Regions from separate parts of the Streptomyces sp. NPDC127114 genome, predicted to be linked through region 2. Evidence: riboswitches for the same ligand, from Rfam matches in the RefSeq annotation. Region 2 holds a riboswitch; the other holds the start of a gene.
What was found. Region 2 has a riboswitch for S-adenosylmethionine ahead of thrC (threonine synthase). Riboswitches for the same ligand answer to the same signal wherever they lie in the genome.
Positions count from the first base shown of each region.

Region 1: it holds a riboswitch for S-adenosylmethionine, as region 2 does, so the genes downstream of both, ACFVGS_RS26825 (aminotransferase class V-fold PLP-dependent enzyme) here and thrC (threonine synthase) in region 2, are expected to answer to the same signal.

Region 1 is NZ_JBHXTJ010000031.1:45,436-56,110, reverse strand. It holds gene ACFVGS_RS26865 (PadR family transcriptional regulator) at 1-174, shown strand, start outside; gene ACFVGS_RS26860 (hypothetical protein) at 216-1,466, opposite strand; gene ACFVGS_RS26855 (NlpC/P60 family protein) at 1,573-2,586, opposite strand; gene ACFVGS_RS26850 (NlpC/P60 family protein) at 2,793-3,821, opposite strand; gene ACFVGS_RS26845 (NYN domain-containing protein) at 4,077-5,441, opposite strand; gene ACFVGS_RS26840 (hypothetical protein) at 5,484-5,726, opposite strand; gene ACFVGS_RS26835 (rhomboid family intramembrane serine protease) at 5,878-6,621, shown strand; gene ACFVGS_RS26830 (Lrp/AsnC family transcriptional regulator) at 6,618-6,899, shown strand; gene ACFVGS_RS26825 (aminotransferase class V-fold PLP-dependent enzyme) at 6,994-8,394, opposite strand; SAM riboswitch class IV at 8,576-8,692, opposite strand; gene trpD (anthranilate phosphoribosyltransferase) at 8,780-9,844, opposite strand; gene ACFVGS_RS26815 (cytochrome bc complex cytochrome b subunit) at 9,972-10,675, opposite strand, start outside.
Region 2 is NZ_JBHXTJ010000016.1:18,782-29,456, reverse strand. It holds gene ACFVGS_RS18260 (immune inhibitor A domain-containing protein) at 1-49, opposite strand, end outside; gene ACFVGS_RS18255 (trehalose-6-phosphate synthase) at 393-1,850, opposite strand; gene ACFVGS_RS18250 (FlgD immunoglobulin-like domain containing protein) at 2,121-5,444, shown strand; gene ACFVGS_RS18245 (hypothetical protein) at 5,515-5,895, opposite strand; gene ACFVGS_RS18240 (glucosyl-3-phosphoglycerate synthase) at 5,934-6,878, opposite strand; SAM riboswitch class I at 7,000-7,145, shown strand; gene thrC (threonine synthase) at 7,164-8,471, shown strand; gene ACFVGS_RS18230 (MoaD/ThiS family protein) at 8,495-8,773, shown strand; gene ACFVGS_RS18225 (cold-shock protein) at 9,173-9,376, shown strand; gene groL (chaperonin GroEL) at 9,697-10,675, shown strand, end outside.

The DNA.
Region 1 (10,675 bases), on a different contig from region 2:
GCCCCGGTCCGCGCGGAACAGGAACCGGACCTCTTCCGCCGGGGCATGCTCCGCATCGCCCGGGCCACGGGCACGGCGGAGAAGGCCTGGCTGACCGAGGCCCTGGCCGAGCTGGACCGGAAGACGGCGGGGAACCAGGACCCGTCCGACCGGTCAGGGCGGGACGCGCCCTAGGCCGTTTCTTTCGGACCCGGCCAAGATCCGGAAGAGACGGCCTAGGGCCTGTCCGGCCCTGATCCGCCGGACAGGCCCTGCCCCAGCCGCTCGCGCAGCTCGCCCCGCCACTGCGCGGTGAACTCCTCCGGCGTCGTGTCCAGGACGTCCTTCAGCGCCTTCTCCAGCGCGCCCTCGCGCTGCGGGTGGGCTCCGACGGCGCGGTAGAAGGCGGTGAGGCGCTCCTCGCCCCACCGTTCGGCGATCAGCAGGCAGGCCAGCCAGCCGCTCTCGTACGCCCGGGCCATCGCCTCGCCCTCGCCGCCGAAGGCGAACTCCTTGTCGTCCGGCAGCGCGTCGGGCGTCCGGCCGGCCCGTACCGCTCGGGCGAGTTCGGGCGCGGCCTGGGCGGGGGTGCGGCCGGTACCGCGGTAGGCGACCCAGTCGGCGAAGCCCTCGGAGAGCCAGAGCGGGGTGGCGGCGGTGGTCTGGACGCGGGTGGCGACATGGGTGGTCTCGTGGGTGAGCACGAAGCGGCGCCCGAAGTCGCCGAGCACGCCGTACGCCTCCGGGTTGACGATCACCCGGTCCGCGGGCGCCGTCGGGCCGCCGCCGATCTGGCCGGTGGTGACCGCCGCGATGCCCCGGTACGAGGCGGCGGGCGCGCCGAGCAGCCTGCCCATCGCGTCCACGGAGGCCGGGACCAGGACCACGATCCGGCCAGCCCAGGGCGAGGGCCAGGCGTCGCCGACGGCGGGCACCGCCCGGTCCGCCGCGTCCGCGATCTCCCGCAGGCGCTCCCGGCTCTGCCCCACTCCGAGGACGAGGCTGCGGCGGCCGGTCACGGTCGTGACCTCGCCCTGCTGCCACAGCTGCTGCGGGGCGCCGTCGGCCACGCGGTCGCCGGTGACGTACCAGCGGCCGTCCCGCTCGGCGAGGTCGAGGATCCGCTCGCTGGTGGCGGGCCCGGAGTCGTAGCCCTTGATGCGGTAGCCGAGTTCGGCGCGCGCGGTGGCCCGCCCCTCGCCGGCCGGGTCGACGTCGGTCACCCGGTAGGCGACGCCGCCGAGCGGGATCGGCGCGAGCCGGTCGAACTCGGTGCGCGCGGCGGGCGCGAACGCGGGGTCGAGGCCGGCGAGATAGCCGGCCTCGTCGCGGGCGAGCAGTGCGGCGGCGTGCCGGTCGAGCAGGCTCTGGACCTCGGCGCGCGCCGGGCCGTCCGGCTCCGTGGCCGTGCAGCCGGTGAGGGCGAGCAGCCCGGCCAGCAGGCACACGCCCGCGCCGCGCGCCGCTCCGCTCCCCTGACCTGCCACGCTCCGATCGTACGGGGGAACGGCGGAAGCGACCCCGGACGGTTTCCCGGGCCCGCCCGGGCCCGACCCGGCGCCGCCCGGGTCCCGCCACCGCCTCCCGGCCGGCTCAGACCCGGGTCACCGTCACGTGGGACATCATGTTCACCGGGTCGTAGCGGACCCGGGCGCCGGGGTAGGGCGCGTGGATGACCTGGCCGTTGCCCGCGTAGATGGCCACGTGACTGGCGTCGCCGCGATAGGTGACGAGGTCGCCGGGCTGGGCCTGCGAGAGCGGGACGCGGCGGCCCGCGTTGCGCTGGGCCTGGGAGGTGCGGGGCAGGGCGATGCCCGCCTGGCGGTACGACCAGACCATCAGGCCCGAGCAGTCGAAGGCGGAAGGGCCGGTGGCGCCCCACACGTACGGCCGGCCGATGGCGCTGCGCGCGGCGATCACCGCGGCGGCGGCGCGCGAGGGCCCGAGGTCGGCGAGCGGCGGGAGTTCCTCGTCGAGGGCGGCGCGGCCGGAGCGGGAGGCCCGCTCGAAGCCGGCCCGTTCGTCGGCGGAGAGGGAGGCGAGCACCCGGCGGGCCTCGGCGAGCTTGCGCTCGACGGTGCGCTTGTGCCGGGCCACCTCGCTGCGGCTGCGCTCCAGTTCGGCGAGGGTCTTGCCGGCCTCGGCCCGCTGCTGCGCCAGTCTGCGCAGCTCGTGCTTGAGTTCGTCGAGGGCGGCGCCCTGGCGGGCGGTGACCCGGTCGAGGACGGAGGCCCGTTCGAGATAGCTGTCCGGGTCGGAGGAGAGCAGCAGGGCGAGGGCGGGGTCGATGCCGCCGGAGCGGTACTGGGCGCCGGCGACCGAACCGAGCGCGCCGCGCATGCGGTTGATGCGCTCCTGGGCGCGGGCGAGGCCGTCCTGGGCCTGGGAGACCGTCCTGCGCAGCCGGTCGGCCTTCTCGTCGGCGCGGTTGAAGCCCTCGGTGGCGCGCTCGGCCTCCTCGAAGAGCCGGTCGACGGTGGCGCGGGTGGTCTCGGCAGTGGCGCCGCCCGGGTCGGCGTGCGCGGGGACGGCGCCGAGTGCCGTGGCCGCGGTGGCCGCGGCTGCGGTGAGGACGGTGACCCTGGCGGGTCGTCGGTGAGACGCCACGGATCGCGCTCCGTTCGGTTCGACGGACTGGCGCGGCAGACAGTAGCCGGTGATCCACCCGTGTCCAACGAACCCTGCGGGCACACAAAATGACGCCCCGCCCGAGACCACAAGGTCACCGGCGGGGCGTCGCGTCAGTCCTGGATCCGGCGAACCACCCGTTCGGAGGGCGGGTCGCGCGGGTCGGGCGCCGTCGCGCGTCCGCGTCAGATGCGGACGCCGAACTGGAAGGTGCCCATGTAGTCCATCGACTCGTAGCGGACCACGGCGCCCGGCTTGGGGGCGTGCAGGATGGTGTTGTTGCCCGCGTAGAGGCCCACGTGCGAGAGGCTGTTGAAGAAGACGAGGTCGCCCGGCTTGAGCTGGCTGCGGCCGATCTTCACGCCGTCGTTCTGCTGGGTGTAGGTGGTGCGGCTGATGGTGACGCCGGCCTGGCGGTAGGCCCACTGCGTCAGACCCGAGCAGTCGTAGGAGTTGGGGCCCTCGGCGCCGGAGACGTACGGCTTGCCGAGCTGGGTGGCGGCGGCGTTGAGGGCGGCCTTGCCGCGCTCGGAGGCGGGCACCTCGTTGCCGAGGTCGACGCGGTCGCCGGCGGCGCGGCTGGCGCGCTGCTCCTCTTCCTGCATCTTGGCGCGCTCGGCGGCGGTCAGGGTGTTGAGCAGCTTCTGCGCCTCGGCGAGCTTGCCCTGGAACTTCTTCTTCTTCTCGCCGAGGGTCCTGCGGACGTCCTCGAGGTCGGCGAGCTTCGTCGTCGCCTCGGCGCGCTGCTGGGCGAGGGTGCGCTGCTTGGTCTGGATGGACTGCAGCACGTCGGCCTGCTTGGCGCCGAGCTGGTCGATCGCGGACGCCTTGTCGAGGTAGGTGTCCGGGTCGGAGGAGAGGAAGAGCTGGAGCGCCGGGTCGATGCCGCCGGAGCGGTACTGGGCGGTGGCGACCGAACCGATCTGCCCGCGCAGGGTGTTGAGCTCCTGCTGGCCGCGGGCGACCTTGTCCTGAAGGGCGCTGATCTCCTTCTGCAGCTTCTCGCGGCGCTCCTCGGCGAGGTTGTACTGCTCCGTGGCCTCCTCGGCCTCGTGGTGCAGCTTGTCGACCTTCGACTTGACCTCGTCGATCTTCGGCTTGGGGGCTGCCACGGCGCCCGACTGGGCGGAGAGCGCGACGGCCGCGGCGGCGGTCGCGGTGAGCACGGTCACACGGGCGCGGCTCGGCTGCTTGGGACGACGGTGGGACGCCACGAAGGCGATCTCCTTCTTCCTCGAGCCGCCAACCGGGCAGCGGCAGGCGGGACCAACGCTGTCATCCCCGATGGATGATCAACCGCGCGAAGGTTCGAGGCCCGACCCTAGTGACCATCTTGTGATCAGTTCAAATCCCAACGGGCAAAATCTGGCCCGCTCAACACATTATTTACGCGCACCCCACGGGCAGTAGTGGCCACTTGACCCTCTGCGGATCAGGAAACGGGCATTACGGGTGGACGTGACGAGAGGTCACGAGAGGCGCGAAAGGCGCTTCAGCAACAAGGCGGACGCGACCGGCCGCGCACCGGACTTGGCGACGCCGTCGGCCACCTCGCGGTCGGTGGACACCACCACGACCGGCCGGCCGGGCGGCTCCGCGCGCACCAGCTGACGGATCAACTCGTCCGCCGTCACACCGGGCTTGGAGAACAGCACCCGGACCCCGCGCGGCGGGGCGAGCAGCACGGGAGCCGCCAGCTCGGCCCCGTCGAAGACACAGGTGACCTCGGCGCCCGAGCGGGCCGCCAGCGCGGACAGGCCGCCGAGCAGCCGCAGCCGCTGCTTCTCCAGCGGCATCGTCGGATAGCCGGTCTTCGTCACGTTGTAGCCGTCCACCACCAGGTGCGCCTGGGGCAGTTCGAGCAGCTGGTCGAGGAGCGCGGGATCCGTCTCGGACAGAGCGCGGGCCGCGATGTCCTTCGGCGACATCCGACCCGGCTCCACCGCGTCCACGGTGTCCGCCGGGTGCATCGACACGGGCGGCAGGGCGAGTTCGCGACGCAGCCCCTGGGCGGCGTCGAGCACCGTGTCCAGGAGCAGCCGCAGCCGCATGTCCTCCACCGAGCGGCCCTCGCGGGCGGCCCGCCGGCTGGCCTCCAGGGCCGCCTCGACCTCGCCGAGCCGCGCCTTGAGGCGCCGGCTCTCGCTCTCTGCGGCCGACACCTGTGCGGCGGCCTCGGTGCGCGCCGTGTCGATCTCGGCCTGGACGCGGCGCAGCGCGGCCTCGCCGCGCTTGACGTCGCTCTGGGCGCTGCGCAGCTTGCGGTGAAGCGATTCCGCTTCCTTGCGGGCGGCCTCCAGGTCCCGCCGCAGCTGCTCGGTCTCGGCCCTGGCGCGGTCCCTCGCCGCCGCGACCTCCTCGCGCAGCCGCTCCAGCTCGCGCCGGCCGGCCTCGTCGGCGCGCTCGGCGTCGGCCCGTTCGGCCTCCTCGCCCGCGGCGGCCACGAGCTTGCCCCAGCCGGGCGGGCGCAGCACGTACGCCGCCGCGGCCACGTCGACCGGGTCGGCAGCGGCCGGCGGGGCGCCGGACTCGACGGCCCCGGCCAGTTCGGGCTGGGACTCCTTGAACCGCTCCCCGATCCGCTGCCGGAACAGCGGATCGCCCTCCAGGGCGGCGGCCATCGCGTTCCCGGCGAACTTGGCCCGCCGGGAGGCGGTGAAGCGGGCGTACTGGCGCAGCGGGGCCGGCAGCTCGGCGACGGTCAGCCCGCCGAAGGCGTCGGCGACGAGCGCGACGACCTTACGGCGTACGGCCTCGGGCAGCGGTCGGTCGAGCGCCTCCGCAGCGCCGTCTGCCGAGCCTTCCGGCCCGGCACCCTGCGCGGGCTGCTCCACGATCCGTCACCCACTCCCTGTCTCGCCTCGCCGGGCCGCTCCTCAGGAAGCGGCGCCCGGCCTGTCCACCAGTTCGATCTGGTCCACCGCGTTGCACCAGCGGCAGCGGACCGACTCGATGGTCTCACTGACCACCTCGCGCTCCTCGACCTTGGGCTCTCCGGCGAGGTCCAGATGGACGTACTCGACGACCTTGGACGAGCGGGTCACGTCGAAGCGGGTCAGGTTGCCGCAGAGAGTGCAGCGCCAGCGGGTCTCGGCGGTCGGCAGGGGAACCGTCGTCATCGTGCCGTCCTCTTTCCGTACGAGGCTTTACGGGCCCGCGGTGCACCGTCGAACTGCGGGAGTACTGCCCGTAACCCTACGGCCTCGCGGGTACCCCGTGTCACGGCGAGGCACTCTGTCCAGGTGGGCCCCGGTACGCCATGATCTGTCCATGATCGACTGGCGGAGCGCGGCCCTCGGCGCCTGGCGCGGCGCCCGTGGCGGGCCCACCGTGACCTACGGACTCATCGCGTGCTGCGTGCTGCTGTTCGCCGTCAGCCCGGTGTCGGGACTCGGTCCGGCGTACGGCACGGGCGACGAGCTGCTCGCGGCGCAGAGCACGTACTTCCAGCGCTGGGGCGTCATCCCCGCCGAGCTGACACAGGGCGAGCCGCGCGCCCTGCTCACCCCGCTGACCGCGCTCTTCGTCCACGGCAGCTGGCTGCACCTGCTCGGGAACATGCTGTTCCTGTACGTCTTCGGCGCCATGGCCGAGGAGCGCATGGGCGCGACCGGCTTCGGCCTGTTCTACCTGGGCGTCGGATATCTGGCGCTGGCCGGCTACGCGGCGGTGCACGGCGACCAGGCGGACGGCGGGCAGACGCTGGTCGGGGCCTCGGGGGCGATCTCGGGCGTGCTGGGCGCCTTCCTCTATCTCTTCCCGCGCTCCCGGGTCACCAGCCTCTTCCCCTTCCTCTTCTTCCTGCCGCTGCGCTTCCCGGCCTGGATCGTGCTGGCGTTCTGGTTCGCGCTCCAGTGGCTGGCGGCCCGCTCGGCCGGGGCGGGGCCGGGGGTCGCGTACCTGGCGCACGTGATCGGCTTCGCGCTGGGCTTCGTCTACGCGTGGGCGCGCTACGGGCGTGGGGATAAGGTGAAACCACCAGCCGCGGCCACCGAGGGAGAAAGCCAGCCGTGATCACCGCGATCGTGCTCATCAAGACCAGCGTGGACCGCATCCCCGAGATCGCCGAGGCGATCGCCGCGATCGACTCCGTCAGCGAGGTCTTCTCGGTCACCGGCACCTACGACCTGATCGCCATGGTCCGGGTCGGGCGCCACGACGACCTGGCCGACATCATCCCGGGCCAGATCTCCAAGATCCCCGGCGTCGAGGCCACCGACACGCACGTCGCCTTCCGCGCCTACTCGCAGCACGAGCTGGACGCGGCCTTCGCCATCGGCCTGGAGTCGTAGGGCGGCCGGACACAGCGGTGAAGCCGGCCTCTCCCCACGGGAGGCCGGCTTCACTCGTACGGGGGAACCCCGTCAGCCGCGGTACGGGCCGGGTTCAGCCGCGGTCCGGGACGCAGCGGCCGTCCTCGGTGCGGTACTTCCAGCGGGCGCCGTCGCGCACCAGCTCCTTCACCGCGCCGACGAACCGCTCCACGTGCTCGTCGGGCGTGCCCGCGCCGAAGCTCACCCGGATCGCGTTGAGGGACCGCTCGCCAGGGGCCGCCTCCGGGGCGCCGCACTCGCCGGGGTCCCGCGGGTCGCTGCCGAGCAGCGTGCGCACGAGCGGGTGGGCGCAGAACAGGCCGTCGCGGACGCCGATGCCGTACTCGGCGGACAGCGCGGCGGCGAAGTGCGAGCTGTTCCAGCCCTCCACGACGAAGGAGATGACGCCGACGCGCGGCGAGTCGTCGCCGAAGAGGGAGAGGACGCGGACCTCGGGCACCTCCGCCAGGCCCTCGCGGACCCTGGCGATCAGGTGCCGCTCGCGGGCGACGAGGGAGTCGAAGCCGGCCTCGGTGAGGGCCTTGCAGGCGGAGGCGATGGAGTAGACGCCGATGACGTTCGGCGAACCGGCCTCATGCCGGGCCGCGGTGGTGTGCCACTCCACGTCCACACCACCGTCGGCCCGGCGGGCCACCTTGCGGGAGGCGCCGCCGCCCGCGAGGTAGGGCTCGGATTCCTGCAGCCAGTCGGCGCGCCCGGCGAGGACGCCGGAGCCGAACGGGGCGTACAGCTTGTGCCCGGAGAAGGCGACCCAGTCGACGTCCAACTCCCGTACGGAGACGGGGTGGTGGGGCGCCAGCTGGGCGGCGTCCAGGACGATCCGCGCGCCGTGCGCGTGCGCGGCCGCGGCGAGTTCGCGCACCGGCCACAGCTCGCCGGTGACGTTGGAGGCACCGGTCACGCAGACCAGGGCGGGCCCGTAGGGGTCCCGGTCGGCGAGGGCCCGCTCAAGGGTGGCGACGGCCTGCTCCGGGGTGCGCGGCGCGTTGAGGTAGGTGACCCGGGCGTCCCTCCAGGGCAGCAGCGAGGCGTGGTGCTCGGTCTCGAAGACGAAGACCTGGCAGCCGGCGGGGATCACCTGGGCGAGCAGGTTGAGCGAGTCGGTGGTGGAGCGGGTGAAGACGACCTGGTCGCCGGGGCGGCAGTCGAGGAACTCGGCGACGGTGGCGCGGCTGCTCTCGAAGAGGTCGGTGGAGAGCTGGGAGAGGTAGCCGGCGCCGCGGTGGACGCTGCCGTAGTACGGGGCGTAGGCGGCCACGTCGTCCCACACGCGCTGGAGGGCCGGGGCGCTGGCGGCGTAGTCGAGCGCCGCGTAGGTGACCTCGCCGCCGGTGACGAGCGGGACGGTGACGTCACGGCCGAGGACCGGCAGCGGGGCGTCGCAGCAGGGGTCGGTGTCGGCCGGAGCAGCGGCGGCGGAAGCGGTGGCGGAGGCGTTCGGGCGTGCGGACATGACGGTGTCTCCCGGCATAAAAGGGGCGCGAAAGGGCGTGAGGGGCCCGCGGGGCGGCAGCGCGAAAGGGGGTGCCGCGTACGGGTGTTGAGGTGGAGAAAGGGGCCGGAGGCCCTAGCGCATTCGCTTGCTCACGAGACACCGCTCCCTAGAGGACCAAGGACCCCAGGGTGTGCGCAGGGGTCCGCGCTTGCCGCAGGCTTCTGCTCGTGCGGCCTGGTCTTCACCCGGGGCACCCCGCCACGGACGGAGGGTTGCCGGACAGCCAGCCGGGGCTTTGTCGCTGTCACTCATGACCTGTTCCAGAACCTATGCCAGACGATCACGACGACGCAACCCCGTCCCGGCATCCGGGACGGGGTCGCAATCCGCCGTTCACACGCGCTCAGGCGTTGCTGGCCGCGATCCACCGCTCCAGGGCGCGGCGGGCGGAGCCCGAGTCGACCGACTCGGCGGCCCGGTCCATGCCGGCCCGCAGCTGCTCCGCGAGGGTGCCCTCGCCCGGCTCCAGGGCGACCAGCGCGGCCGCCGAGTTGAGCAGCACCGCGTCCCGCACCGGGCCGGTCTCGCCGGCGAGCAGGCGCCGGGCGACGTCGGCGTTGTACGAGGGGTCGCCGCCGCGCAGGGCGTCCAGGGTCACCGGCTCGATGCCGACGTCCCGCGGGTCGAAGCGCTCCTCGCGGACGGCGCCGTCCCGGACCACCCACACCCGGGAGGTGCCGGTGGTGGTCAGCTCGTCCAGGCCGTCGTCGCCGCGGAAGACCAGGGCGGAGTTGCCGCGGTCGGCGAGCACGCCGGCCACGATCGGCGCCATGCGCGGGTCGGCGACGCCGACGGCCTGGGCCCGCACCTTGGCCGGGTTGGTGAGCGGGCCGAGCACGTTGAAGGTGGTGCGGATGCCGAGCTGGCCGCGGGCGGCGGCGACGTACCGCAGCGAGGGGTGGAACTTCACCGCGAAGCAGATGGTGATGCCCGCCTCCTCGGCGACCTCGGCGACCCGCTTCGGGGTGAGGTTCAGGTTGATGCCGAGCTTCTCCAGGACGTCGGAGGAGCCGGAGGCGGAGGAGGCGGCGCGGTTGCCGTGCTTGACGACCCTGACGCCGGTGCCGGCGACCACGATCGACGACATCGTGGAGATGTTCACCGTCCTGGCCCCGTCGCCGCCGGTGCCGACGATGTCGACGGCCGGCCCGGGCACCTCGATGACGTTGGCGTGCTCGTACATGGTCCGTACGAGACCGGAGATCTCCGCCACCGTCTCGCCCTTGGCCCGCAGGGCCACCATGAACCCGGCGATCTGCGCGTCGGTCGCCTCGCCGCGCATGATCAGGTCCATCGCCCAGGCGGTGTCGTCGGCGGACAGGTCACGGCCTTCGAGGAGTCCGTTCAGCAGGGCGGGCCAGGAGCGGCCCGCCGCGGTGTCGCCTCCAGCGGGGTGCACAGCGCTCATGGTCGCTCCTGTGTGTACGTACGGGACTGCGAGGTCGTCTCCCACCCTATCGATCTCCGGGCACGGCAAAGAGCCCCGTCCATCGAATGGACGGGGCTCTCGCCGTGGCGACTACCAGGTCAGGTGATCAGTGGTGGCCGTGGCCGCTCTCGATCTCCCTGAACTCCTCGACCGTCGGCTTGGCGATCTGGTTGTCCGCGCCGTAGTAACCCCGGTTGAGCTTGACCCGGAGCTTCTCCATGCGGCCGATCTTGCGCTCCACACCGTTCTCGTCGACGGCCGGCGGCAGCTCGGCCGGCTCGTACTGCTCGTGGGCGGTGAGCTTGTAGCGCTCGCCCTGGCTGAGCGGCTGGTGGACCTCGACGAACTCACCGTGCGGCAGGCGCTTGATGATGCCGGACTCGCGACCGTGCAGCACCTTGTCCTTGTCCCGGCGCTGGAGGCCGAGGCAGATCCGCTTGGTGACGATGAACGCGATGACCGGGCCGACGAAGAAGAAGATCCGGACGAACCAGGTGATGGCGTTCAGCGACAGGTGGAAGTGCGTGGCCCACAGGTCGTTTCCACCACCGACGAGCATGACCATGTACGCGGTGATCCAGGCGACACCGAAGGCGGTGCGCGTCGGAGCGTTGCGCGGGCGCTGCGCGATGTGGTGCTCGCGCTTGTCGCCCGTGATCCAGGACTCGATGAAGGGGTAGACCGCGATCGCGGCGAGGACCGCCGGGAAGATCGCCAGCGGGATCATCACGCCGAGGACCAGCGTGTGGCCCCACAGGTTGATCTCCCAGCCCGGCATGACACGGATCAGACCCTCGGCGAAGCCCATGT
Region 2 (10,675 bases):
GGGTGAGCCCCGCTGCGAGGAGTGCGGTGAGCGCTGACCCGAGGGTCATGCCCACAACAATTTTTTTCACGTTGTTCGCGATCCCTTCGCTCGCATGCGTGGGTGACGCATGGTGCGCGTGATTCCGTCGGGGGTTACGGATCGCCTGGGGGAACGATCGGTCGCAGAGTCTGACACGGAAGACCCTGCCGGGAGGAGGGGGAGACCCCGAAGAATTTCCGTCCCGATACAGGGGAGCAGCGGGGGGAGGGGTAGGGGTGGCGGGGGAGCGGCCCGGAGAACGCGCCGGAAGCGGCGGGGAGCGGCGCGCCCCCGCGCCGGAAGCGGCGGGGAGCGGCGCGCCCCGCATCCTCACGGCGCTCGTCCGCCGCCGCTCCTGAGCCGCTTCGGGGTCACAGGGACCGCAGCGCCTCCAGCTGGTCCAGGAACCAGCGCTGCGGCGGCAGGGCCGTGGCCGCGGCGGCGAGGCGCTTGGTGCGTTCGGCGCGCTCGGCGGCGGGCATCGACAGGGCGCGGTGGAGGGCGTCGGCGGTCTCGGTGACGTCGAAGGGGTTCACCGTGAGCGCGTCCTGGCTCAGCTCCATGTACGCGCCGGCCTCGCGGGAGAGCACCAGGGCGCAGCCCGCCTCGGAGACCACCGGGATCTCCTTGGCGACCAGGTTCATGCCGTCGCGGACCGGGTTGACCAGCGCCACGTCGGCCAGGCGGTAGGCGGCGAGGGAGCGGGTGAAGTCGTCCTCGACCGAGACCAGGACCGGCCGCCAGTCCGCCGTGCCGAACTCGGCGTTGATCTCCTCGGCCAGGGCGACGACGGAGGCCGTGTACGCGCGGTACGACTCCAGGTCCTGGCGGGACGGATAGGCGGAGGCCAGGTGGACCACCCGGTCGCGCCACTCGGGGTGGGCGGTGAGCAGCTCCCGGTAGGCGAGCAGGCCGCGCAGGATGTTCTTCGAGAGTTCGGTGCGGTCGACGCGGACGATGGTCTTCCGGTCCCCGACCTCCTCGCGGAGCCGGGCCAGGCGGTCGTCCACCTGGGGGCGGTGGGCGAGGGCCCGCAGCTCGTCGCCGTCGACGCCGAGGGGGCGGACGGCGACGTCGGTGGTGCGCTTCGGCCCGGGGCCGCCGCCGCGCCGGTGCTCCACGCCCCGCCGGGGGCTTCCCGCGGGGAAGGAGGGCACGGCGGTCCCCGACGCGTTGTCCATGGACGTGCTCTGCATGAAGGCGCCGCTCCACAGGGCGGTGTGGAAGCCCAGCTCGTCCGCGCCGAGCATGCCCCACACCAGCTCTTCCCGGATGTCCTGCGGCAGCATGCGCAGATAGGCCGGATCCGCCCACGGCGTGTGCGTGAAGTGGCCGATCCGGAGGTCCGGGCGCAGCTCGCGGAGCATCCCCGGGACCAGAGCCAGGTGGTAGTCCTGCACCAGCACCGCCGCGCCCTCGTCGGCGGCCTCCGCGAGGGCTTCGGCGAAGGCGCGGTTGTAGCCGCGGTAGGACTCCCAGCGGCGGCGGAACTCCGCGTCGAAGACGGGCTCGCGCGGGATCTCGTACAGATGGTGGTGGAGGAACCACAGCACCGAGTTCGCGATGCCGTTGTACGCGTCCGCGTACACCTCCGGGTCGATGTCCAGCATCCGCACGCCCGGCTCGGCGACCCCGCGGCGCACGGCCTCGCGGTCGCCGTCGCCGAGCGCCGCGCACACCCACAGGGTGTCGTCGGCGGAGCCCTGCGACGAGACGGCGCTCAGACCCGAGACGAGCCCGCCGCCGCCCCGCCGGGTGTCGAGCGTCCCGTCGTCGCGCACGCTGTACGAGACGGGGCCGCGGTTCGATGCCAGGAGGACGGAAGCCATACGGCGAACCTAGCCCGTCCGGTAAACGCTCAAACGTACGGATTCCAGACGTCGCGGGTGCGGGGGCACACGGCCGCGAAGGGGGGCGCGGACCGCTGGTCATCGAGCCGACGCACGGCCTGAACCAGGTCGGAACCACCGGGAGGTGGCCGGAATCCCGCTGTTACGATCACCGCCTCGGACGGGAAGCACCGGAGGGGGCCGCGCGGGACGCGCGAGCACTGGTCACCCGCCCGATGCCTGAGGAACAGGCTCATGGAGGGGACTTCCTTGTACCTACGCACTCGCGGTGCGCTCGCGTTCGTGACCGCCGTCGGCATGACCGTCGGCCTGTCCGCCGCGCTCACCACCCCGGCGCTCGCCGCCGACACCCTGCCGGCCGACGAGGTCGTCGTGCCGGACCCGGGCCGCCACCAGCCCCGCCTGGAACGGCTGATCAGCGCCGGGACCACCGGCTACCTCCACCGGCAGGAGGGCGTGAACGACCTGCTGTGGACGGACACGGCCACCGGAGCCTCGACGGCGCAGCCCCTGGCGGCCCAGTACGGGCACTCCGGGCTCTACGCCTCCTATGAGGCCGGCACTGCCCGGATCGTCGACGTCGCCACCCGAGCCGTGACCGAGATCCCCCTCCCCGCGGGCCGGAGCTGGCTCAACACCTACACCGCCGACACGGTGGTCGCCCGCACCGATCAGGACGGCGTGACGTCGGCGCTCACCCTGGTACGCCTGGCGGACGGCGGCACCACGGAGACCCCGGTCACCGGCGTCCCCACGGACCTGGGCCTGGCCGTGACCGTCACCCAGGACACCCGAGGGGCGATCATCCGCTTCAGCGCCGACGGCTCGGCGCGCTTCTACCTCGACTACGGGACCGCCACGCTCGTCCGGCTCTCCGGAGCGTTCCCCGGGACGGCGAATCTCCGGCTCGGCGCCGAGCACGTCCTGGGCTGGTCGGGCGGTAGCAGCAGCCTGTACACCGTGCCCCGCTCGGACGCCGCGGCCACGCCCGTGCGCACGGGCGTCGCCAGGCCGTACGCCACCTCCGAGTACCCGGAGTTCGCCGTGGTCGGCGGTCACGTCGTCTACGTCCACTCCGCCGCGTCCTACGACGCGGACGGCGTGCTGCGGCAGAAGCTCCAGGAGGTCCCGCTCGGCGGCGGCCCCGTCCGCGATCTGCTGCCCGCCGGCGCGAAGGGCTTCGTCACGGCCCCGGACGGCAGCGTCCTCGTCGTCGGCGGCACCAGCGCCACCGACTGGGCGGTTCACCGCGTCTCTCCCGGGGACGGCGGCGCCCCCGTGACCGAGGTCGTGCGGAAGGTGCCCCAGGTCCCCGCCACGTACAGCGGTCTGGCGCTGGGCGGCGGCCGACTGAGCTATCTCTCCGACTCGACCTCGGCCCTGAAGCCCGGGACCCCCGCTCTGTTCGACGTCGACACGACCGCGACCGGCACGCCGGCCGCGACCGCGCCCGAGCTGCGCCACCGTCTGTGGCAGACGCCGCACGGGCTGCGGTCGCTGGGCGACGGCAACTCGGTGTACGGAGCCGGGACGGCCGTCGAGGCACCCACGGACGACTCCTACCGCTACACGGACCTGCCTGCGCAGAGCACCGTCGTGGACGCCGCCGGCCGCTACGTCCTGGCCAGGAACGGTGACACGACCTACGCCGTCGACCTCGACCTCGACAACCTGAACCAGAACGAGGTCCGGCTCACCCTGAACAAGTCGGCGGCAGCCCTGTGGGGCAGCCAGGTCTGGAAGCCCGCCACGGCCACCTCCACCGGCCAGGTCAACGCCTACGACCTCAAGAGCGGGGCCACCTCGGCGCCCGTCGAGCTGGGCTCCGGCTGCCGGCCCACCGAGCTCCAGGCCGTCGGCCGCTGGCTGTACTGGGCCTGCGGGGCCGACAAGGCCGGTGTCTACGACCGGACCCTGAAGAAGAACGTGCCCGTGACAGCGGGAGAGTCGCTGCTCGGCGACGGCTTCGTCGTACGCCACGACCGGACCGCGCACAAGCTGCTGCTGACGAACGCGGCCACCGGGCAGACCAGCGACCTCGCCACTGTGCCCGCCTGGGCGGATGCGGACGGCCGGGGCGGCGCCTGGACCGTGGACAAGTTCGGCGCCAACGTCGCCTTCGTCGACGCCGAGCAGAACATCCACGTCAAGCGGGTGCCCGTGGCCCCGCAGCCGTTCGTCATGCTCGACACGTTCGAGCGCAGGATCAGCGGCGGCACGACCCAGCTGCGCTGGCGGACCTCCCGCTCCGTCGGCGCCTGGAAGGTCGAGATCCGGGAGGCCTCCGGCACCGTCGTCCGCACCTACCAGGGAGCGCGGGGCAACGGCGCCGGCGTCGCGATCGACTGGGACAGCAGGGACCAGCTCGGCCGGGGCCTGGAGGACGCCACCTACACGTACGTCATGACGGCGCAGCCCGCCGACGGCACGGGCGCCGCTCTGCGGTCCACCGGAAGCATCGAGTCGTTCGACGTCGGGCTCAGCACGCTGCCGGGCACGTACACGCCCCTGACGCCCGCCCGGCTCATGGACACCCGCAACGGTCTCGGCACCTGGAAGGGGAAGGTCGGCCCGGGGGAGACACGTTCCCTCGAGGTGGCCGGGGCCGGCGGCGTGCCGAGGAGCGGCCTGACGGCGGTGGTCCTCAACGTCACGGCGACCAACGCGACGGCGGGCGGCTTCGTCTCCGTCTACCCGACGAGCACCTACCGGACATCCGCCTCCAGCCTCAACTTCGCGGCCGGCCAGACGGTCTCCAACCTCGTGACCGTGCCGGTCGTCAACGGCTTCGTGAACTTCTACAACAAGAACGGATCCGTCGACCTGATCGCCGACGTCGCCGGCTACTACACCGCCGGCACCGAGGCCTCGGCGTACCAGCCGGTGACGCCGACGCGCCTGATGGACACCCGCGACGGCACCGGAGTGCCGCAGGCGAAGATCCCGGGCGGCGGGACGGTGACGCTGCCGGTGACCGAACCGGGAGCCACCGCGGTGGCCCTCAACGTGACGGCGACGAACGCGACGTCACCGGGCTTCGTGTCGGTCTACCCGTACGGCACCGCCCGGCCGAACGTCTCGAACGTCAACTTCCCGGCCGGCCGGACCGTGCCCAACATGGTCGTCGTCCCGGTCAGGGACGGGAAGATCACCTTCTACAACCGGGCCGGTTCGGTGGACGTCATCGCCGATGTCGCCGGCTACTTCAAGCAGGGCACCGGCTCGGTCTTCACCGGAACGAAGCCGAAGCGCGTGATGGACACCCGCACGGGTGCGGGTGTCGGTGTGCCTCAGGCGAAGGTCGGCGCGGGTCAGACGGTGAGCCTCACGGTCGGTGACCAGTACAAGGCCGTGGTCCTCAACGTCACCGCGACGAACCCGACGGCGACCGGCTTCGTGTCGGTGTACCCGTACGGCACGACCCGCACCGCGGCGTCCAACCTCAACTTCGTCGCCGGGCAGACGGTGGCGAACATGGTCGTCGTCCCGGTCAGGGACGGGAAGATCACCTTCTACAACCGGAGCGGGTCCGTCGACCTCGTCGCCGACATGGCCGGCTACTACACCGGCTGACAGGAACACCTGCCGTGAGACGGAGGGCCTTTCCCCACGGGAAAGGCCCTCCGCGCGTTCCTCCGCCCTCTCAGTAGTCCCCGCGGCCTCGCATCGCCGCCACGGCCACCACGCCCGTCGCCGCGAGCGCCAGGCCCAGCGCGCCCAGCAGCCACAGGCGCTCGGTGCCGGCGTCGGCCTCCGCCATCGCGCCACCGCTGCCGCCGTGCGGGCCGAGGCGCGGAAGCGCGGACGGCGTGTGCGCAGGGGACCAGGTGTACGTGTTCTTCGGGGCCGTCGGGCCGGCCTCGCCGAGGTCGGTCCTGGTGTCGCCGACGTACACGCCGGCTTCGCGCCTGCCGAAGGGCTCGGCGACATCGGCGGCGGCCGGGCCCGCTCCGGCGAAGGACAGCACCCCGGCCACGAGACCCAGAACGGCCGACAGGATTCCCGTTTCAGTCTTGAACCGCATGAAACGGAAATTTAGGCAGAAAGGCTCATTATCGGGTGTTACGCCACGCGGCGGCGCTCCGTGTACTCCGCGATCTCCGTCATCGGCGGGCGCTCCTCCGTGTCCACCGGGTACGTGCGCGGCGCGAAGCCGTCCTCGCCCCGCTCGAACTGGGTCAGCCGCGGCCGTACGAGGTGGCCGCGCGAGAGCCGCAGCTGCGCCGTCCGGTAGATCGCCGCCGCCATCCGGCCCAGGGCCTGGCCGTCCTGGTGGCGGTGCTTGCGCACTCCCACGTCCACCTGTGCGAGCGCGTCCAGGCCGACCGTGTGCAGCGCGTCCACGAGCAGACCCAGCTCCACCCCGTAACCGACCGGGAACGGCAGCCGCTCCAGGAGGGAGCGCCGCGCCGCGTACTCGCCGCCCAGCGGCTGCACGAAGCCCGCGAGGCGCGGCCAGTGCAGGTTGAGCAGCGGCCGGGCCACCAGCTCCGTCACCCGCCCGCCCTGACCTGGCGCGTCGCCGAGCGGGCGGTCGTACATCGCCTTCACGAAGTCCACGTCCGGGTCGGTGAGCAGCGGGCCGACGATGCCCGTCACGAAGTCCGCCGAGAAGTCCCGGAGATCCGCGTCCACGAAGCAGATGACGTCCCCGCTCGTCACCAGCAGTGACCGCCAGAGGACCTCGCCCTTGCCGGGCACCGCCGGTATCCGCGGCAGGATCGCGTCCCGCGCCACCACCCGCGCGCCGGCCGCCGCGGCCACCTCCGCCGTACGGTCCGTGGAGCCCGAGTCGATCACCAGCAGCTCGTCCACCAGCGGCACGGCCTCCGTCATCAGCTCGCGGCGGATCACGGAGACGATCGCGCCGACCGTCGCCTCCTCGTTCAGCGCGGGCAGCACCACGCTGACCTTCGTCCCGCGCTTGGCGGCGAGGACCCGCTCCAGCGGACGGTCGGCCACGGACCAGGACCGCCGGGCCAGCCAGCGCTCCACTTCTTCCAGCAACGTGATCTCCATCTCGAGGATCGGACGACCGTCTCGCCCGTCCAGGGCTTCGGTTACAGTCTTGAACAACGCGGATGCCTGATGCATGTCGGGGTGCCGCCCGCGTCTCACAATCGAATACCGCTCATCCAGAGGGGCAGAGGGAAACGGCCCGTTGAAGCCCCGGCAACCCTCCAGTCGGTCACTACTCGTCCTCCAGCGAGGTCCCCGACTAGGGAAGGTGCCAAATCCGTCTCATGGCGAAATGCGTCATGAGGAAGATGAGGAGAAAGGGCCTCGCCTCCAATGGCTGTACAGACCGTCGCACCCGCTTCCGGAACCACCGCTCCCGGTACCACCGTCGACCTCGGTCCCGCGTCCGGCCTCTCCTGCCGCGAATGCGGCGAGACGTTCGCGCTCGGCCCGATCTTCGCCTGCGAGCTGTGTTTCGGCCCGCTCGAAGTCGCCTACGACCTGCCGACCGGCGACCCCGAGGCGCTGCGCAAGCAGATCGAGGCCGGCCCCGCCAACATCTGGCGCTACGCCCCGCTGCTGCCCGTCCCGGCCGACGTCGCCGAGAAGCCCAACCTGAACCCGGGCTGGACCAAGCTCGTCCAGGCCGACAACCTCGCCCGCGAGATCGGCGTCGAGCCCGGCAAGCTGTTCGTCAAGGACGACTCCGGAAACCCGACCCACTCCTTCAAGGACCGGGTCGTCGCCCAGGCCATCGAGGCCGCCCGCGCCTTCGGCTTCACCACCCTCTCCTGCTCCTCCACCGGCAACCTGGCCGGCGCCGTCGGCGCCGCCGCCGCCCGGGCCGGCTTCCGCTCCTGCGTGTTCATCCCGCACGACCTGGAGCAGGGCAAGGTCGTCATGGCCGGCGTGTACGGCGGCGACCTCGTCGCCATCGAGGGCAACTACGACGACGTGAACCGCTTCTGCTCGGAGCTCATCGGCGACCCGCTCGGCGAGGGCTGGGGCTTCGTCAACGTCAACCTCCGTCCGTACTACGGCGAGGGCTCGAAGACGCTCGCGTACGAGATCTGCGAGCAGCTCGGCTGGGTCATCCCGGACCAGCTGGTCATCCCGATCGCCTCCGGCTCCCAGCTCACGAAGATCGACAAGGGTCTGCAGGAGCTCGTCAAGCTCGGTCTGGTCGAGGACAAGCCGTACAAGATCTTCGGTGCCCAGGCCGAGGGCTGCTCCCCGGTGTCGGCCGCCTTCAAGGCCGGCCACGACGTGGTGCGCCCCCAGAAGCCGAACACCATCGCCAAGTCGCTGGCCATCGGCAACCCGGCCGACGGCCCGTACGTCCTCGACATCGCGCGCCGCACGGGCGGCGCCGTGGAGGACGTGAACGACGAGCAGGTCGTCGACGCGATCAAGGTCCTCGCCCGTACCGAGGGCATCTTCGCCGAGACGGCGGGCGGCGTGACCGTCGGCGTGACGCGCAAGCTCGTCGAGAACGGTCTGCTCGACCCCACGCTGACCACGGTCGTCCTCAACACCGGCGACGGCCTCAAGACCCTGGACGCCGTGGCCGACAGCTCGCAGGCGACCGCCACCATCCGCCCGAGCCTGGACGCGTTCCGCGACGCGGGCCTGGCCCACTGAATCCGAGAGGTACGAAGACAGCCATGGCCGTGAACGTCCGCATCCCCACCATCCTCCGCACCTACACGGGCGGCCAGGCCGAGGTGCCCGCCGAGGGCGCGACCCTCGCCGAGGTCATCGCCGACCTGGAGAAGAACCACACCGGCATCGCCGCCCGCGTCCTGGACGACCAGGGCAAGCTGCGCCGCTTCGTCAACGTGTACGTGAACGACGACGACGTGCGCTTCGAGCAGGGCCTGGAGACGGCGACGCCGGACGGCGCGGGCGTCTCGATCATCCCGGCGGTCGCCGGCGGCTGCTGAGCCCTACCCGCGGGTACCTGAGATATCTGAATTGCCCCTTCCGCGAGAGAAAGCGGAAGGGGCAATTCTGCATGGTTGAGCGCGGTAGAGTTGGGGAAGTCCCCTCCGCTGCTCATGCCAGACGCATATGAGAATGCGTCTGCGCACGACAAGAAGCAGCCAAAGTGCCCGTGCCTTGTGTACCTTCTGCGCTTTTTGCCGGGCCCGACTTGTCCCGTAATCCTGGGGATTCTCCCCAATTCCCCTTTCCGGGCTGCCCAGAATTCTCGTCCGATTGACCTGTTGCAGAGGGCAGTTGGGCAGATACATTCAGCCGCGGTCGACGCGTTCCGGCGCAGGGTCTGACCCGGGTCCGCGAAGTGCGGTCCCGCGCAAGGGCCAGTAATAGGGGAGTTAGGCATGGCTCAGGGCACCGTCAAGTGGTTCAACGCGGAGAAGGGCTACGGCTTCATCGCGGTCGACGGTGGTGCGGATGTTTTCGTCCACTACAGCGCGATCCAGATGGACGGGTACCGCACCCTCGAAGAGGGTCAGCGGGTCGAGTTCGAGATCTCGCAGGGCCAGAAGGGTCCGCAGGCGGACATGGTCAAGCTCGCCGTCTGAGCGCGGCGCGATCGGCCACCGACGCACTTCCGTCGAGGGGCCCGCATCCTGACCGGGATGCGGGCCCCTCGCGCGTTCCCGTGCGGGCCGGGAGCGGGGTACCCCAGGGGTGCTCGATCTGCGGGAGTCGCTTGCACTCTCCTAGGGCGAGTGCTAATCATTGGCGTTAGCACTCTGAAGGTGAGAGTGCTTACGAGGATCGGGCAGACGAGGTCGCGGACCGAGTGGGGAAGGAACCACGAGGAGCGCGGGCCGTCCGTCGCGGGCGTCGGCGCGGTCCAGGAGCGTTATCCACCCCATGTCCGGGAGGACCACTTCACATGGCCAAGATCATCGCGTTCGACGAGGAGGCCCGGCGCGGTCTCGAGCGCGGCATGAACCAGCTCGCTGACGCCGTCAAGGTCACCCTCGGCCCCAAGGGCCGCAACGTCGTCCTCGAGAAGAAGTGGGGCGCCCCCACGATCACCAACGATGGTGTCTCCATCGCCAAGGAAATCGAGCTCGAGGACCCGTACGAGAAGATCGGCGCCGAGCTGGTCAAGGAAGTCGCCAAGAAGACGGACGACGTCGCCGGCGACGGTACGACCACCGCCACCGTCCTCGCCCAGGCCCTGGTCCGTGAGGGCCTCCGCAACGTTGCCGCCGGCGCCAACCCCATGGCCCTGAAGCGCGGCATCGAGAAGGCCGTCGAGGCCGTCTCCGGTGCGCTGCTCGACCAGGCCAAGGAGGTCGAGACCAAGGAGCAGATCGCCTCCACCGCCTCCATCTCCGCCGCCGACACCCAGATCGGCGAGCTCATCGCCGAGGCCATGGACAAGGTCGGCAAGGAAGGCGTCATCACCGTCGAGGAGTCCCAGACCTTCGGTCTGGAGCTGGAGCTCACCGAGGGCATGCGCTTCGACAAGGGCTACATCTCGGCGTACTTCGCGACCGACATGGAGCGCATGGAGGCCGCGCTCGAGGACCCGTACATCCTCATCGTCAACTCCAAGGTCTCCTCGGTGAAGGACCTGCTCCCGCTCCTCGAGAAGGTCATGCAGTCGGGCAAGCCGCTGCTGATCATCGCCGAGGACGTCGAGGGCGAGGCCCTGTCGACCCTGGTCGTCAACAAGATCCGCGGCACCTTCAAGTCCGTCGCCGTCAAGGCCCCGGGCTTCGGCGACCGCCGCAAGGCCATGCTGAACGACATCGCCATCCTCACCGGCGGCACGGTCATCTCCGAGGAGGTCGGCCTCAAGCTCGAGAACGCCGGCCTGGACCTGCTGGGCCGCGCCCGCAAGGTCGTCATCACCAAGGACG